Regions from separate parts of the Ralstonia sp. OTU4908 genome, predicted to be linked through region 2. Evidence: riboswitches for the same ligand, from Rfam matches in the RefSeq annotation. Region 2 holds a riboswitch; the other holds the start of a gene.
What was found. A riboswitch is a leader RNA that binds a small molecule or an ion and turns the genes downstream of it on or off. The one in region 2 is predicted to bind glycine.

Region 1: another riboswitch for glycine. It lies ahead of AAHM38_RS22850 (D-amino acid dehydrogenase); the one in region 2 lies ahead of gcvT (glycine cleavage system aminomethyltransferase GcvT).

What each region holds. Positions count from the first base shown of each region.
Region 1 covers NZ_JASATD010000047.1:12,223-20,684, forward strand. The annotation lists gene AAHM38_RS22840 (bifunctional sugar phosphate isomerase/epimerase/4-hydroxyphenylpyruvate dioxygenase family protein) at 1-635, shown strand, start outside; gene AAHM38_RS22845 (porin) at 757-1,821, shown strand; gene AAHM38_RS22850 (D-amino acid dehydrogenase) at 1,890-3,143, opposite strand; glycine riboswitch at 3,289-3,394, opposite strand; gene eutC (ethanolamine ammonia-lyase subunit EutC) at 3,459-4,250, opposite strand; gene AAHM38_RS22860 (ethanolamine ammonia-lyase subunit EutB) at 4,270-5,652, opposite strand; gene chrA (chromate efflux transporter) at 5,777-7,012, shown strand; gene dbpA (ATP-dependent RNA helicase DbpA) at 7,063-8,460, opposite strand.
Region 2 covers NZ_JASATD010000066.1:1,808-10,269, forward strand. The annotation lists gene AAHM38_RS24785 (alginate lyase family protein) at 1-834, opposite strand, end outside; gene gcvP (aminomethyl-transferring glycine dehydrogenase) at 997-3,936, opposite strand; gene gcvH (glycine cleavage system protein GcvH) at 4,021-4,401, opposite strand; gene gcvT (glycine cleavage system aminomethyltransferase GcvT) at 4,449-5,576, opposite strand; glycine riboswitch at 5,706-5,833, opposite strand; glycine riboswitch at 5,846-5,943, opposite strand; gene AAHM38_RS24805 (hypothetical protein) at 6,104-6,430, opposite strand; gene AAHM38_RS24810 (UvrD-helicase domain-containing protein) at 6,704-8,462, shown strand, end outside.

The sequences.
Region 1 (8,462 bases), on a different contig from region 2:
GCGATTTCGTTCTCCATCCTGGCATGCAGGACGATGCAGCGGGATTGGCATCGATCGACCACGTCGCGCAGGCGCTGCCCGCACATCGGCTCGACAGCTTCGTGCTGTTCTACCGGGCCATCTTCGGCATGGAAGCCGAACCCGAACAGGAGATTGCCGACCCGTACGGCCTCGTGAAAAGCCGTGCGATGGTGAGCCCCGACCGCAACGTGCGGATTCCGCTCAACGTATCGGAGAGCGGGCGCACCGCCACCGGCCGGTTCATTGCCGCCTACGCGGGCTCGGGCGTGCATCACATTGCCTTGCGCACCGAGCGGCTGTTCGAAACCATTGAGGCCATCGACCGCGGCGCGGCCCACCTGCAGCATGTGCCCGAGAACTACTACGACGACGTCGCCGCCCGCCTGGGGCTGGACGATGCGCTGCTCACCCGCCTGCACGACGATGGTCTGCTCTACGACCGCGACCCGCACGGCGACTTCCTGCACACCTACACCGAGCCCTTTCGCGAGCGCTTCTTCTTCGAGCTTGTCCAGCGCAACGGCTACCTGGGCTACGGCGCGGCAAACGCCGCTGTGCGCATGGCCGTACAGGCGCAACTGAGCCGCACCACCACCAATACGGCTGACCACTGAGTCACGAAGACTTTGGCGCTCGCGGTCGTGCGGCCGTGGGCGTTATCCACGCAACACCACGGCTGCGCGGGCAGCCGTTGCACATCCATCCCCATCACATCAAAGAGGAGACAAGGGAGCCATGAACAAGACAATGATTGCCGCATTGGTGCTCGGAGCCACGAGCCTGCCAGCGGCAGCGCAAACCACCGGCGGTGTCACGCTCTACGGGCTGATCGACACCACCATCCGCTACAGCACGCACGAAAACGCGGCAGGCAACAGCAATCTGCAGATGATGGACGGCGTGCTGACCGGTAGCCGCTGGGGCCTGCGTGGCACCGAAGACCTGGGTGGCGGCACCAAGGCCATGTTCATCCTGGAATCGGGCTTCTTCCCCGATACCGGCGGCAGCCAGCAGGGCGGGCGACTGTTCGGACGCACCGCGGTGGTGGGCCTGGAAGGCGACTACGGCAAGCTCTACCTCGGCCGGCAATACACGCTGGCACACGAGGTTTTGTCTTCGTACGAGGCGATGGCGTTTGCCAACAACTCCATCGTCGGCTATCAGGGCGGCAACTACACCGGCCTGCGCTACGACAACACGGTCAAGTACATCAAGTCGTTCGGCGGTCTGCAGCTTGCCGGCGCATGGACGTTTGGCGAAGCAGCCGGCAGCTTCAGCAAGAGTTCGGCCGGCGCCGGCTCGATCGTCTACAGCATGGGCTCGGCTGAAGTGGGCGCGGTGTATCAGGTCACGCGCGATGTGTCGTCGGCGTTCTTCGGCGCGGTGCCGGCGGCGCTTGCCAGCAAGCAGACGGTCTGGGGCTTTGGCGGCAAGCTGGATACCTCGATTGCCACGTGGTACCTCGGCTACACGAACAGCCGCCTCGACGTGGCCGACTACAAGAACCAGGCCGCCTATGTGGGCGCAAAGGTGCCGATCTCCGGCGCACTGAGCTTCATCGGCACCGTGCAGTACGACTGGATGAAGCACCTCGATGCCAGCGGCAAGCGCCTGACCACCGCCGGCATGCTCGACTACGCCTTCAGCAAGCGCACCGATGTGTATGCCGAGGTGGACTACACGCATCTGCAGGGGAGTTGGGTGGCGTTGGACAGCGCCGCCGCGTTCAACAACTCCGGCAACCTGTACGGCAACAACTCGCGCTTGGGCGTGATGCTGGGCGTGCGACACAAGTTCTGATCGCTTGGATCGTTCTCGCAATGAAAAAAAGCCCGCCAATGTTCCGGCGGGCTTTTTTCATGCTGCGATCAATGCAGCGGGCAATCTCGCGCGATCACGTCGCCTACCATGGCAGCGGTTGCGCCAGACAGCGTCCAGCCCAGGTGCCCGTGTCCCGTGTTGTAGAACACGCGCGCGTGCCGCCCTCGGCCGACGCGCGGCATCATGTCCGGCATCATCGGGCGCAAGCCGGCCCAGGGCACCACACGCGAGGTACCAATCGCAAAGTTGCGGCGTGTCCATGCCACCAGCGGTTCGATGCGGTCCGCGCGAATGTCGCGGTTGTAGCCATTGAACTCCGCCGTACCGGCCACGCGGAACCGGCCAGTGCCCAGGCGGCTCGTCACGATCTTCGCGCTCTCATCCAGCAGGCTGACCCACGGCGCGCCTTGCACGCTGGCATCGTCGTCCAGGTGCACCGTGATCGAATAACCCTTGACCGGATACACGTTGATGCGATCGCCCACGAGTTGTGCGATATGCCGGCTGCCCACGCCCGCGCACACGACCATCGCATCGGCGGCAAGGTCCTGCACGACATTCGCCGCGGTGGTGGAAAGGCGGTCATCGAGCGTGGTTTGCAACAGCAGGCGCACGCCGCTTTCGGTGGTTTCCACATGGCGCACATCCACGCCGTGCATGAATCGCACGCCGCGCTTCTCACACGCCTGTGCCAGGCCGCGCGTGAACTTGTGGATGTCACCGGTGGCGTCGGATGCGGTGAAGTAGCCGCCGTAGTAGTTGCCGCGCAGCGTCGGCTCAATGGCGGCGATCTCCTCGGGGCTCACGGCGTGCCGCTCAAGCCCGCCGGCGACGAGCAGGGCGTTGGCCTTGCCTGCTGCCGCAAAGCTGGCCTTGTCGTGATAGACGTGCAGAATGCCGCGCTTCTGCAGGTCGAAATCGATCTGCTCCCGTTCGGCCATCGCAAACAGATGCTTGCGTGCCTCGATGGCCATGCGTGTGGTCTCGATGGTGTTGCGGCGGTAGTGCGCGATGCTGGCCACGAACTCGCCGATCCACGAGTATTTGTGCCACGAGGGCTTGGGATTGAGCAGCAGCGGGGCATCGTTGCGCAGCATCCATTTGATGCCTTTGAGCAGCGTGCCGGTGCTGTTCCAGACTTCAGCGTTGCTGGCGGAAAGCTGCCCGCCGTTGGCGAACGATGTTTCCATGGCCGGGTACAGGTGGCGGTCGAGCACCGTGACCCGATAGCCGAGTTGCGAGAGCGTGTAAGCAGTGGTGACGCCGGATATGCCGGCGCCGACGATGACGATGTGCGTCATGGCGGTCCCTATGGAGTGATGTCATGACCGGACGATCCGGTCGGCTCACCCCATCTGTCTCGGGACCTGAGAGCTTGGGCGTCAGCAGCGCTGGCGCCTTCCCCTTCGGTGGGCGCGCGCGTGCACGCCTCTCTCCAGATTCGCAGTCGACGCCACAGTCCTTTTGCCTGAGAGTTTCCGGGGTGGTTGCTCCATCGGCGCCGGGCGTTGCACGTGCGTGCGTTGAGCCCGGTCTCTCCTGCGGCGTGTTGCAGCTGTCGTTGGTGCGTCAGCCGCGCCTGCGTGCTGCCGGTGTGGGCAGCGGGGGGGAGTGTGTCACGGGTTGTGAGGTTCGGCAAGTCGCGCTGTAGCGGATGCAACGGGAGGCGTGTCGTCCTTCAGGTCGACGCCGCTGCGGCCGAGCGCCAGCGCGCCGTTGAGCAGGTACACCAGTCGGGTCGCAGCCTGGTCATAGGCCAGGCCTGCCGGCCGCACATTGGAGATGCAGTTCCGCTCCGCATCGGAACGGCCAACACGCGGCGCGCAGGTCAGGTAAATGCCCAGGCTGTCAGGCGAACTCAACCCTGGCCGCTCACCGATCAGCATCACCACCTGCCGCGCGCCCAGCAGTGCACCGATCTCATCCCCCAGCGCAACCCGGGACTGCTCGGCGATGGCGACTGGCCCGATCGACCAGCCGGCCGGCAGACGCTCACGCACGCTGCGTAGCAGCGGCACTGCATGGCTTTGCACCGCCAATGCGGAGAGCCCATCGGCAATCACGAAGACAACGTCGAACGGCTGCGCTGGCCGCAACGCGCCAAGTCTTGCGCGGCTGGCCTCGTCAAGGCGGCGGCCAAGGTCGGGACGGCGCAGATATTCCGCGCGATCCGCAGCCGCGCTGTGCGCCGTCACCGCTGTGAAGCCCGCTTCCTCAAGCGCGGCCGCCACTGCTGCGCTATCGAGCGGCAGGTGCACGGCATCGCGCGCCTGGGCATGCGCCACGCCGAATGCCAGCACGGCGTCGGTCGTCTGGCTGTTGCCGGCGCGGCCCAGCGCGATACGGGCGTCGGTAAAGGCGCGCAGGTGCGCCCACGGATTCAGCTGAACGAGGGAGTGTTTCGGCATGAGCGGCTTCCCAACAAATTCACAGTGCGTGAGCCAACTGCAGCAGTGGTTGCCGCGCCGTGGCGTCTTGCAGGCGGCCGGCCGCATCGACGATGCCCATGCTTTGCAGCCACGCCTCGAACTCCGGTGCGGGCCGCAGGCCGAGCGAGTCGCGCAGATAGAGCGCGTCATGGAACGATGTGCTCTGGTAGTTCAGCATGATGTCGTCAGCGCCCGGCACGCCCATGATGAAATGGATGCCCGCCACGCCAAACAGCGTCAGCAGCGTATCCATGTCGTCCTGGTCCGCTTCTGCGTGGTTGGTATAGCAGACGTCGCAGCCCATCGGCAGGCCCATCAGCTTGCCGCAGAAGTGGTCTTCCAATCCGGCGCGGATGATCTGCTTGCCGTCGTACAAGTACTCCGGCCCGATAAAGCCGACCACCGTATTCACCAGCAAGGGCGAAAACGCCCGCGCTACGGCATAGGCACGCGCTTCCATCGTTTGCTGATCAACGCCGTGGTGCGCATTGGCCGACAGCGCGCTGCCATGGCCGGTCTCGAAATACATCACGTTGTTGCCGACCGTGCCGCGCGCCAGGCTTTGTGCTGCGTCATGGGTCTCGGCCAGCAAGGCCAGGCTGATGCCGAATCCCGCGTTGGCCTGTTCGCTGCCCGCCACCGACTGGAACACCAGGTCGACCGGCGCACCTTGGTCAATGGCGCGTATGGTGTTCGTCACGTGGGTCAGCACGCACGACTGCGTGGGAATGGCGTAGCGGTTGCGCAGCTCATCCACCAGTTGCAGCAGCGAAACGATGGCGCCGAGATTGTCGCCGGCAGGGTTGATGCCGATGGTCGCGTCGCCGCAGCCATAGAGCAGGCCATCGATGATCGATGCAGCAATGCCTTTGGGATCATCCGTCGGGTGGTTGGGCTGCAGCCGGACCGACAACCGGCCGGGCAAACCGATGGTGTTGCGAAAGCGCGTGACCACGCGGCACTTGCGCGCCACGGCGACCAGATCCTGGTTGCGCATCAGCTTGCTGACCGCGGCGGCCATTTCCGGCGTGATGCCGGGCGCGACGCTTGCCAGTGTCTGGCTGTCGGTCTCATGCAGGAGCAGCCAGTTGCGGAATTCCCCCACCGTGAGCGAGGCGATCGGGCCGAAGGCCTGCGCGTCGTGCCGATCAAGAATCAGGCGCGTGACCTCGTCGTCTTCATAGGGCACCAGCGCTTCGTTGAGAAACACCGACAGCGGCACATCCGCCAGTGCCATCCGTGCGGCCATGCGTTCGCCCTCACTGGCCGCGGCCAGGCCCGCCAGGTAGTCGCCGGAGCGCGCTGGGCTCGCTTTGGCCAGGAGTGTCTTGAGATCGTTGAACACATGGCGCTGTGCGCCAATGGTGTGGGCAAAGTGCATGATGGGATACCCGGCAGAGTCCAATGGCGGTGACGGCGATGCCTATCCTGCCACTTTAGTTGCCTTCCAAGCCATGGCGGCAATGTTCTAATACGGGTTTCTCAAACGTCGATATCCCGCGCCAATGACCGCTTCCGCCACACCGTCCCGTACACATCAAGCGGGCTCTGCCATGGAAGTGCTGGCGGTCTTTCTCAAGCTGGGCCTCACGAGCTTCGGCGGCCCTGTCGCGCATATCGGCTACTTCCGCCGCGAGTTCGTGGAGCGTCGGCGCTGGCTGGACGACGCCACATTCACCGATCTGGTCGGGCTGTGCCAGTTTCTGCCGGGGCCTGCCAGCAGCCAGGTCGGGTTTTCCGTCGGCCTGCTCCGGGCCGGCTGGCGCGGCGGGTTGGCGGCGTGGTGCGGCTTTACGCTGCCTTCCGTCTTGTTGCTGCTGGCATTTGCGATGCTCGCGCCGAGCCTCGGCGGCCCGTTTGGCGCGGGCCTGATCCACGGTTTGAAGCTGGTTGCCGTTGCTGTGGTGGCGCAGGCCGTGTGGGACATGGCGCGCAAGCTCTGTCCAGACTGGCAGCGCGCAGGCATCGCGGTACTCAGCATCGCCGTGCTTGGCGCGTTGACGACCGTCTACGCGCAACTTGTCGTGATTGCGCTTGGCGCCGCGCTGGGCCTGGTGTTGTGCCGGACATCCCGTCCGGCCAGCGGTAGCCAGAGGGCAGGGCAGGAGGCCGCATTCCGCGTGTCTCACGTGGCCAGCATCGTCAGCCTGTCGTTGTTCTGCGCGCTGCTGTTCGGACTTCCGGTTCTGACGGATCTTCATCCGTGGATGCCCGCGAAGGTATTCGACGCGTTCTATCGCTCTGGTGCATTGGTTTTTGGGGGCGGGCACGTCGTGCTTCCGTTGCTGGAGCAGCAGACGGTCGCGACCGGTTGGGTGGCATCGAACGATTTTTTGGCTGGCTACGGTGCCGCACAGGCCGTGCCGGGGCCGCTCTTCACCTTCGCCGCTTTCCTCGGTTGGACGATCGGGCCGGGGCTCAATCACTGGGCCGGGGCTGCCCTTGCTACGGTGGGCATTTTCCTGCCGGGCTTGCTGTTGGTCATCGCGGCGCTGCCTTACTGGCAGGGATTGCGCGCGCGCCCGTCCATGGCAGCGTTGCTTGCGGGGGTGAATGCCGCAGTGGTTGGATTGCTGGCGTTCGCCCTTTACACGCCGGTCTGGACGAGCGCAGTGCGGTCATGGAGCGATGTTGCCGTCGCGGTGACTGCGTTCCTGCTGCTGACACGATGGAAAACGCCACCGCTGATCGTGGTGGCGTTCTGTGCAGCGGCGGGTGTTGCCGCTGCCATGTTGGGTTGAATCGCGCGCTTCCTGTGAGCGCCAACCGGTAGCTGCGCAGGGCAGGGGCGTCATTCATCCATCAACCGAACCCTGACCTTTTTGCCCTTCATCGTGCCGGCATTGAGCTTGCGCAGCGCCTCGCGCGCGATGCCGCGTTCGACCGCGACGTAGGTCGAGAATTCCGTCACGTTGATCTTGCCGATCTGGTCGCCGCGAAAGCCGGCATCCCCGGTCAGTGCGCCGAGCACATCGCCGGGGCGGATCTTCTCCTTGCGCCCACCCAGAATCTGCAGCGTTTCCATGGGCGGCAGCAGCGGCGCATCGTTGCCGGTATCAAGCTCGTCGAGTTTGTGCCATTCGACCTCGCGGCCCATTGCTTCTTCGATATTGCCGACGCGGCCCATCTCGTCCATGCTGGCGAGGCTCAACGCCCAGCCGTTGTCATCGGCGCGGCCTGTGCGGCCAATTCGATGCACGTGCACTTCGGGGTCGGGCGTCACATCAACGTTGATCACCGCTTCGAGTTGCGCGATATCGAGCCCGCGTGCGGCAACGTCGGTCGCAACCAGCACCGAGCAACTGCGGTTCGCGAACTGGATCAGCACCTGGTCGCGTTCACGCTGTTCGAGTTCGCCATGCAGCGCGAGTGCGTGGATGCCCTGCGCGCGCAAGACGTCGAGCAGGTCTCGGCATTGCTGCTTCGTGTTGCAGAACGCGAGCGTGCTGACCGGTCGATAGTGCCTGAGCAGTTGCCCCACCGCATGCAGCCGCTGGCTGTCGGTCACCTCGTAGAAGCGCTGGCGGATCTTGCTGTCGTCGTGGCGCTCTTCGAGCTTCACTTCCTTCGGGTTGCGGAGAATCCGCTGGCTCAGCTTGGCAATACCTTCCGGGTACGTCGCCGAGAACAGCAGCGTTTGCCGGTCGGCCGGGCATTGGCGCACGACCGTCGCAATGTCATCGAAGAAGCCCATGTCGAGCATGCGGTCGGCCTCGTCCAGCACCAGCGTCTTCAGTGCACCGAGCCCGAGATTGCCGCGCTCCAGATGGTCCATGATGCGCCCGGGCGTACCGACGATGACGTGGGCGCCATGTTCAAGGCTCGCCGCCTGCGGGCGCATCGGTGTGCCGCCGCACAGCGTCAGCACCTTCACGTTTTCTTCGGCACGCGCCAGGCGGCGGATTTCCTGCGCAACTTGGTCGGCAAGCTCGCGCGTGGGGCAGAGCACCATCGCCTGCACGTCGAAGCTGCGCGCGTCGAGCCGTGCGAGCAGGGCCAGCGCAAACGCAGCGGTTTTGCCGCTGCCCGTTTTTGCCTGCGCGATCAGATCGTGGCCGGCAAGCGCGATCGGCAGGCTTGCGGCCTGGATCGGTGTCATGTCGGTGTAGCCGAGCTGCGCAAGGTTCGTGAGCACAGCCGGGGCGAGCGCTAGGGTGCTGAAAGGCGTGGCGGTCGGTTCGATGGTCATGT
Region 2 (8,462 bases):
CCACTGCTGGCCGAAAGGCTGCACGGCAATCGCGGCCATCGTCAGCGGCTCGAGGTCGTAGACGACGTAGTGGAGTGCGTCGCGGTCCTCAAAGTCTTCTACCGACCCGTCCGGACGCACGTTATTGGCGAGCTGTTGCAGGAACAGGCGATGCACCTGCGCGACCAGCGCCTGATCGCCCAGCGCGGCGGCCGACAATGCCATCAGCTTGACGCGGTGGCTCTGCCAATTATTTACCCACGTGTTGGACAGCGGCTGGCGCGCCGACTCGGTGCGGGCGATATAGCCCTCGGCCAGCGTGCGCAGGAAGCGTTGCGTCTCTGCGCGTGTGCCGGGCGTCAAGCCGTCGCGCGCCAGCGTGTACGCCTGGATCAGCGCATCGAACTTTGTCTCGTCGATCGGGTTGAAGCTCGGTACATACGTGCCGACCCAGGCGTGCAGAAAGATGTCGACCTGCTCGGCGAACCGCGTGTCGCCGGTGAGGCGCCATGCCATTGCTGCGTCGCGCATGACCGGAAAGTCACGCGCGGCCGCTACCGATTCGTCGTAGATGCCCTGGTGCGGCAGCGTGCCTTCGGTATGCAGGCGGGGCAGTGGGTGCGGTGTCTGCTCGAGATGCTGAGTAGCGCGGGCGATCAGCTTTCCTGCAGCAGGTTCGCCGGACACCGCAGGCGAAACGCTGCACCAATCGCGAGCCGGCCCGGTCGGGTTGTGCGCGCCGGCGTATACCGATGCCGCAGCCCCCGCCTGTATCGGCGAGCACGCGCCGCATACCGCGACAGCGGCAGCACACGCAAGCAGACGGAAGAGCGGGGCAGGTTGAAGCATCGGCATGGCAGGGTCTCGTCGCTCGGGTGAACTGTCGTCACCATAAACGGCGAGGCACGCTGAAAACAGCGGTTGTGAGAGCAGGTTACAGGGATTGCGCCACGTTACATGTGACACGGCGGCGGAGCATGCCGCCCCGCCGCCGCGTTCATCTCACTTCGAGGGGCATCAATCCTGCGCGTACTCGCTCATCGGTACGCAGGCGCAGAACAGGTTGCGGTCGCCGTAGACGTTGTCGGCGCGGCCGACCGGCGGCCAGTACTTGCGCGCGCGCAGCGATGCGACCGGGTAGGCGGCCTGCTCACGCGTGTACTTGTGCGACCAGTCATCGGCCATCACCACGGCTGCGGTGTGCGGTGCGTGCTTGAGCGGATTGTCTTCGCGGTCGAATTCGCCCGAGATCACCTTGTCGACTTCGCCACGGATGGCGATCATCGCGTCGATGAAGCGGTCCAGTTCCACCTTGGGCTCGCTTTCGGTCGGCTCGATCATCAGCGTGCCCGGCACCGGGAAGCTCATCGTCGGCGCGTGGAAGCCGAAGTCCATCAGGCGCTTGGCGATGTCTTCGTTGCTGATGCCAGATTCCTTCTGCAGCGGGCGGATGTCGAGAATGCACTCGTGCGCCACCAGGCCGTGCGCGCCCGTGTAGAGCACCGGGTAGTACGGCGCGAGACGCTTGGCCACGTAGTTGGCCGACAGGATGGCCGTCTCGGTGGCGGCCGTCAGGCCCGCCGCGCCCATCATCGCGATGTACATCCACGAGATCGGCAGGATCGACGCCGAGCCGAAGGCTGCGGCCGACACGTTGCCGATGTTCTGGCTCGCGTCTTCCCCCGAAGCTGCGCGCCCCGGAAGGAACGGCGCGAGGTGCGCGCCCACGGCCACCGGACCGACGCCCGGGCCGCCGCCGCCATGCGGAATGCAGAACGTCTTGTGCAGGTTCAGGTGCGAGACGTCGCCGCCGAAGTGGCCCGGCGCGGCCGTGCCGACCATGGCGTTCATGTTCGCGCCGTCCACGTAGACCTGACCGCCGTGGCTGTGCACGATCTCGCAGACGCGCTTCACGCCTTCCTCGAACACGCCGTGCGTGGACGGGTAGGTGATCATGATCGCCGCGAGGTTCTTGCTGTGCTCGGCGGCTTTCTTCTCCAGATCGGGCAGATCGACGTTGCCGCGCTCATCGCACGCCACGACAACGACCTGCATGCCGGCCATCTGCGCCGATGCCGGGTTCGTGCCGTGCGCCGACGACGGGATCAGGCACACATTGCGGTGCGCTTCGCCACGGCTGGCGTGGTAGGCGTGAATGATCAGCAGACCGGCGTATTCGCCCTGCGAGCCGGCATTCGGCTGCAGGCTCACGGCGGCGTAGCCGGTGGCGGCGCACAGCATCTGCTCGAGCTGGTCGATCATCTCGCGGTAGCCGACGGTCTGGTCGGCCGGCGCGAACGGGTGGATGTTCGAGAACTCGGGCCACGTCACCGGCAGCATTTCTGCGGTGGCATTGAGCTTCATGGTGCACGAGCCCAGCGGGATCATCGTGCGGTCGAGCGCGAGGTCCTTGTCGGCCAGGCTGCGCAGGTAGCGCAGCATTTCGTGCTCGGAATGGTGCGCGTTGAACACCGGGTGCGTCAGGTACGCGCTCTGGCGGATGAGCGAGGCCGGATACGCATCGGTGACGCCCGCTTCGGTCTGGTCGAAGTCCGGTGCGGCGGCGTGGGCGGCATGCGCGAAGACTTCCCACAGCGCCACGACATCGGCGCGCGTGACGGTCTCGTCCAGCGAGATGCCCAGTCGCGCATCGTCGATCTGGCGCAGGTTGATACCGTGCGCCTGTGCTGCGATGTGCAGGTTCGCGGTGCGCGGGCCGGTGGCGACGGTCAGCGTGTCGAAGAAGGCGTCGGCTTCCAGCGTGTAGCCGATCGCGCGCAGGCCGGCGGCCAGCGTGGCGGTCAGGCGGTGCACGCGCTGGGCGATGCGCTTCAGACCTTGCGGGCCGTGGTAGACGGCGTACATCGACGCCATCACGCCCAGCAGCACCTGCGCGGTACAGATGTTCGAGGTGGCCTTCTCGCGGCGGATGTGCTGCTCGCGCGTCTGCAGCGCGAGGCGGTAGGCCGGGTTGCCTTGCGCATCGATCGTCACGCCGACCAGTCGGCCGGGCATCGAGCGCTTGAACGCATCGCGCACGGCCATGTAACCGGCGTGCGGGCCGCCGAAACCGAACGGCACGCCAAAACGCTGCGTGTTGCCGATCACGACGTCGGCGCCCCATTCGCCCGGCGCGGCCAGCAGCGTGAGTGCCAGCAGATCGGCGGCGGCCACGACCAGACCGCCGGCGGCGTGCACGGCATCGGTCAGGGCCTGGTACGTCGCCAGATCGCCCAGCAGCGCACCGTTGGCGCCCGGGTATTGCAGCAGCACGCCGAACGCGTCGTGCTTGGCCGCGTCGGCCGCCGGGCCGGTCACCACTTGCACGCCGATCGGCTCGGCGCGCGTGCGCACGACTTCCAGCGTTTGCGGCAGCACGTCGTCGGCCACGAAGAACACGGTCGACTTCGACTTGCCGATGCGCTGCAGCAGCGTCATGGCTTCTGCAGCGGCGGTCGCTTCGTCCAGCATCGACGCATTGGCGATGTCCATCGCCGTCAGGTCGATCACCATCTGCTGGAAATTCAGCATCGCCTCCAGGCGGCCCTGCGAGATTTCCGGCTGATACGGCGTGTAGGCCGTGTACCAGGCGGGGTTCTCGAGGATGTTGCGCAGGATGACGCCCGGCGTATGCGTGCCGTAGTAGCCCTGGCCGATCAGGCTCTTGACCACGCGGTTCTGCCCGGCGATGCCGCGCAGCTTGGCCAGCGCCGCTTCTTCGGTCAGCGGCTGCGTGAATTCGCCCAGCGGCATGCCGTCCTGGCGGCGGATGGCCGGCGGAATCACGGCGTCGATCAGCGCGGCGCGGCTGGGGTAGCCCAGCGTGGCCAGCATGGCGGTCTGCTCGTCGGCAGACGGGCCGATGTGGCGGTGCGAGAAGGCGTCGCGCGCCTCCAGGTCAGCCAACGTCGGGCGTTCGGCGGCAAGCGCCGAGGAAGCGGGGTGCGGAGCGTTCATGGCAAGGGCTCGAAATTCAGGCGATGCAAGCAATGGCCTATGCGCTGCGCAGGTCAGGGCGCGCGCACCGGCCGGAGGACCGGCTTAGCCGATCTTGGCTTCGTAATCAGCAGCCGACATCAGGGCGTTCACGTCGTCGGCGTTGGTCGGCTTGATCTTGAACAGCCAGGCCTCGTAGGCGCCTGCGTTCACGGATTCCGGCGCGCCGGCGGCATCTGCGTTGTTGGCGACGATCTCGCCGGCCACCGGGGCGAAGATGTCGGAAGCGGCCTTGACCGACTCCACCACGGCAATCGCTTCGTCCTTGGAGACGGCGCGGCCGGCTTCCGGCAGCTCCAGGAAGACGATGTCGCCGAGCTGTTCCTGCGCGAAGTCGGTAATGCCGATGGTCAGCGTGCCGTCGGCTTCAACGCGGATCCACTCGTCGTGTTCGGTGTACTTCAGATCGGCGGGGACGTTGCTCATGAAAAGGTTCTCCGGAAAATGGGTATTGGGGGATGCAGATTCGGTGTTCAGCTGACCAGCGCCTTGCCATTGCGCACGAACGGCAGTTTAACCACAGTCGCGGTCAACTTGCGGTCGCGAATTTCGACCTGTACGTCGGTGCCAATGGTCACGTCCTTGGGCAGGCGCGCCAGTGCGATGGAGAGCGACAGGCTCGGGCTGAACGTGCCGCTGGTGATCTCGCCGTCACCGGCGGCGGTGATGACTTTCTGGTGGGCGCGCAGCACGCCGCCCTTGTCGCGCAGGATCAGGCCGACGAACTGTTCGCGTTGGCCGCCAGCCTGCAGCGCGGCCTTGCCTGTGAAGTCGCGTTCGCTTTGCAGGTCGACCGTCCAAGCGAGGCCGGCGTCGAGCGGCGAAACGTGCTCGTCCATATCCTGGCCGTAGAGGTTCATGCCGGCCTCCAGGCGCAGCGTGTCGCGCGCGCCCAGGCCTGCCGGGCGCACGCCGGCCTGCAGCAGGCGTTCCCACACGCCTGCGATCTGCGCGGCCGGCACGACCAGTTCGAAACCGTCCTCACCGGTGTAGCCGGTGCGTGCCACCATGATCTCGCCCACGTTTTCCACGGTGACAAAGCCCGCGTTGAAGGGCTTGAGCGCCTCGCCCACGGCCTGCGTGCCGGGCAGCGCGGCGTAGGTCTTGGCGCGCGCATTCGGGCCTTGCACGGCCAGAATGCCCAGCGGCTCGGCGCCCGCGTTGTTGTCGGAGCGGCGCGGCGTGATGGTCACGTCGGTGCCGGCGGCCGCGTTCTGCGCGACGATCCATTCCAGGTCCGTCGGTGCGGTGCCGGCGTTGACGACCAGGCGGAACCAGTCTTCGCGGAAGAAGTAGACGATCAGGTCGTCGATCACTCCGCCCTTGGGGTTCAGCATGCAACTGTAGAGCGCCTTGCCGGGGGTCTGCAGCTTGTCGACGTTGTTGGCGAGCAGCCCTCGCAGGAAGTCGCGCACACGCGCACCGGTGAGGTCGACCACGCACATGTGCGAGACGTCGAAGACGCCGGCGTCCTGGCGCACGGCGTGATGTTCTTCGATCTGGGAGCCGTAGTTGACGGGCATGTCCCAGCCGCCAAAGTCGACCATGCGGGCGCCCAGCGAGCGGTGGATGGCATTGAGCGGCGTGTGTTGGAGCGTCATGGAATCTCTCGGCAGAGGCGCCGCCACTGTGGCCGGGCGCGGCGCGTTATTCGGGACCAGAAAAACAAAAAGGCCACCCGCGCAGCCTGATGCCTCATGGTGACGCCATGAAGATCAACAAGCTGCGCAGATGGCCCCTCTGTCCTTGGTACCTGAGAGATTGCGAAGCGGGGCGCATAGCGGTGCGCGCCGTTCGTGAGCCCCTTCGGTGGGCGCCCGCAGTGGTCGTGCGGCGCCAGCTCTCCAGAGTGCGGTCGGACGCATGTCCGCCGATCCGCCCGGTCCTGGATGCCTGAGAGTTTTCGGGTGCTACCCCTTCGGCGGCGCCTTGCCGTGTATGGCCGGCACGCTCTCCCGGATGGATGGGCGGAATTTACGGAAGGGGGATGGGATTGTCAATCAGGACAAATCGATGGCGAATTTTGGCGGCCACACAGCCAAAAACGGCCACACCCTCGGGGCGCTGGCGGGGCCGCCAACCCAAAGCGTGTGGCCGGAGTGCGGGTGTTGGCTAGTCGCGCTTTGACTTACTTGCCGATTTGGCGACTGACCTGGTTTTCCTGCTGGTTCAGCGTGCGCTGTTCCTGCTTGGTGATGTGCCCACCGTTTTGCGAGGCCATGTCGCGCTCTTCCTGGCGAATCTGGCGGTCTTCCTTGTGCAGCTGGCGCGCCTGGCCCCTGGTGATTTCGCCTTCCTTCACCTCGTTGTGGATGCGCTTGTTCTGGTTGGCGAGGCGGTGGTTGACCTCGGCGCGGCGCGGGTGGTTCTTTTGCCATTGCGTCTGGGCGAAGGCGCCGGTGGTGGCGGACAGGGCGACGGCGGTTACAGCCAGGATCTTGACGATGCGGTTCATGGTTTCTTCCTCCGGTGGGCGGCTGACCGATTCAGCCGCTGTCCTGTCCATAACGGCACGTTTTGGCTCCGGGCTGACCGTCATCGTGTAACGGGGCGTAAGCGGTGTAACGGCCGGAAGCAAAGCGAGGGGCGCAAACGCGTGCGGTGCGGTATTGGCACCTCCGACGGCGCCCCGGCAAACGGCTTTTCATCGGCTCAATCGATGCAAAGGCGCCGTGCTACCATCGTCGTCCGCTGTCGTTCCCGCCTGCTTTTTCTTCCGCCTGTTCCCATGTCTTCCGGTCTCGTCCACGGGCTCAATGCTGCCCAATCCGAAGGTGTGCATTACCTCGACGGCCCATGCCTGGTGCTGGCCGGGGCGGGCTCGGGCAAGACGCGCGTGATCACGCAAAAGATCGCGCACCTGATTCTCGACAAGGGCTTCGAGCCCAAGCACATCGCCGCGGTGACGTTCACCAACAAGGCGGCCAAGGAAATGCAGGAGCGCGTGGCCAAGCTGATGGACGGCGAGACGCGCGAAGACGGCAAGCGCATTCCCATCAAGCAGTTGACGGTCTGTACGTTCCACTCGCTGGGCGTGCAGATCCTGCGGGCGGAAGCCGAGCATGTCGGCCTCAAGCCACGTTTCTCGATCATGGATTCGGACGATTGTTTCGGCATGATCCAGGAGCAGCTGGCGACCACCGACAAGCAGTTGATCCGCCGCGTGCAGAGCACGATCTCGCTGTGGAAGAACGGTCTCGTCGATCCGGACACGGCGATTGCCGAGGCGCTCGCCAACAACAACGTCGATGACCACCAGGCGGCGCTCGTCTATCGCAACTACGTGGCGACGCTGCACGCGTATCAGGCGGTGGACTTCGACGACCTGATCCGCATTCCCGCCGAGCTGTTCGCGCGCAATGAAGAGGTGCGCCTGAAGTGGCAGAACCGTCTGCGCTACTTCCTCGTCGATGAATACCAGGACACCAACGCCTGCCAGTATCAGCTGCTGAAGCTGCTGGCGGGCGGCTCGCACCTGCGTGCGCCGGCCTTTACGGCCGTGGGCGACGACGATCAGGCCATCTACGGCTGGCGTGGCGCCACGCTCGACAACCTCAAGCTGCTGCAGACGGATTTCCCGAACCTGAAGGTGATCAAGCTGGAGCAGAACTACCGCTCCACGGTGCGCATTCTGAATGCCGCCAACGCGGTCATCGCACAGAACCCGAAACTGTTCGAGAAGACGCTGTGGAGCGAGCACGGCATGGGCGACGCGATCAACGTGACCAGCGCCAATGACGAGGAGCACGAAGCGGAAAGCGTCGTCTTCAAGCTCTCTGCCCACAAGTTCGAGCGCCGCGCGCAGTTTCGGGATTACGCGATCCTGTATCGCGGCAACTTCCAGGCGCGCCTGTTCGAGCAGATCCTGCGCCGCGAGCGCATTCCGTACGTGCTCTCGGGCGGGCAAAGCTTTTTCGACAAGGCCGAGATCAAGGATCTGTGCGCGTACCTGCGGCTGATTGCCAACGCGGATGACGACCCCGCCTTCATTCGCGCCATCACCACGCCCAAGCGCGGTGTGGGCAATGCGACGCTCGAAGTGCTGGGTTCGTTTGCCGGGCAGGCCAAGGTGTCGCTGTTCGAGGCGGCGATGATGGGCGGCATCGAAGCGCAACTCGCGCCGCGCCAGCTCGAGCCGCTGCGCGTGTTCTGCGAATTCATCGTGCGGCTCTCGGACCGCGCCGCCAAGGAGCCCGCCGCCACGCTGCTCGACGAGATGATGGAAGGCATCCATTACGAGGCCTACCTGTACGACACCTACGACGAGCGCCAGGCCCAGAACAAGTGGACCAACGTGCTGGAGTTTCTGGACTGGCTCAAGCGCAAGGGCACCAAGCCCGAAAAGGATGACGACGAAGAGGCCGCCGGTTTCGACAATGCCGATGGCTTGATGGACGCCGGTAAAAACCTGCTGGAACTCACGCAGACCATCGCGCTGATCAGCATGCTCGAAGGCAAGGAAGAGGACCCGGATGCGGTGCGCCTGT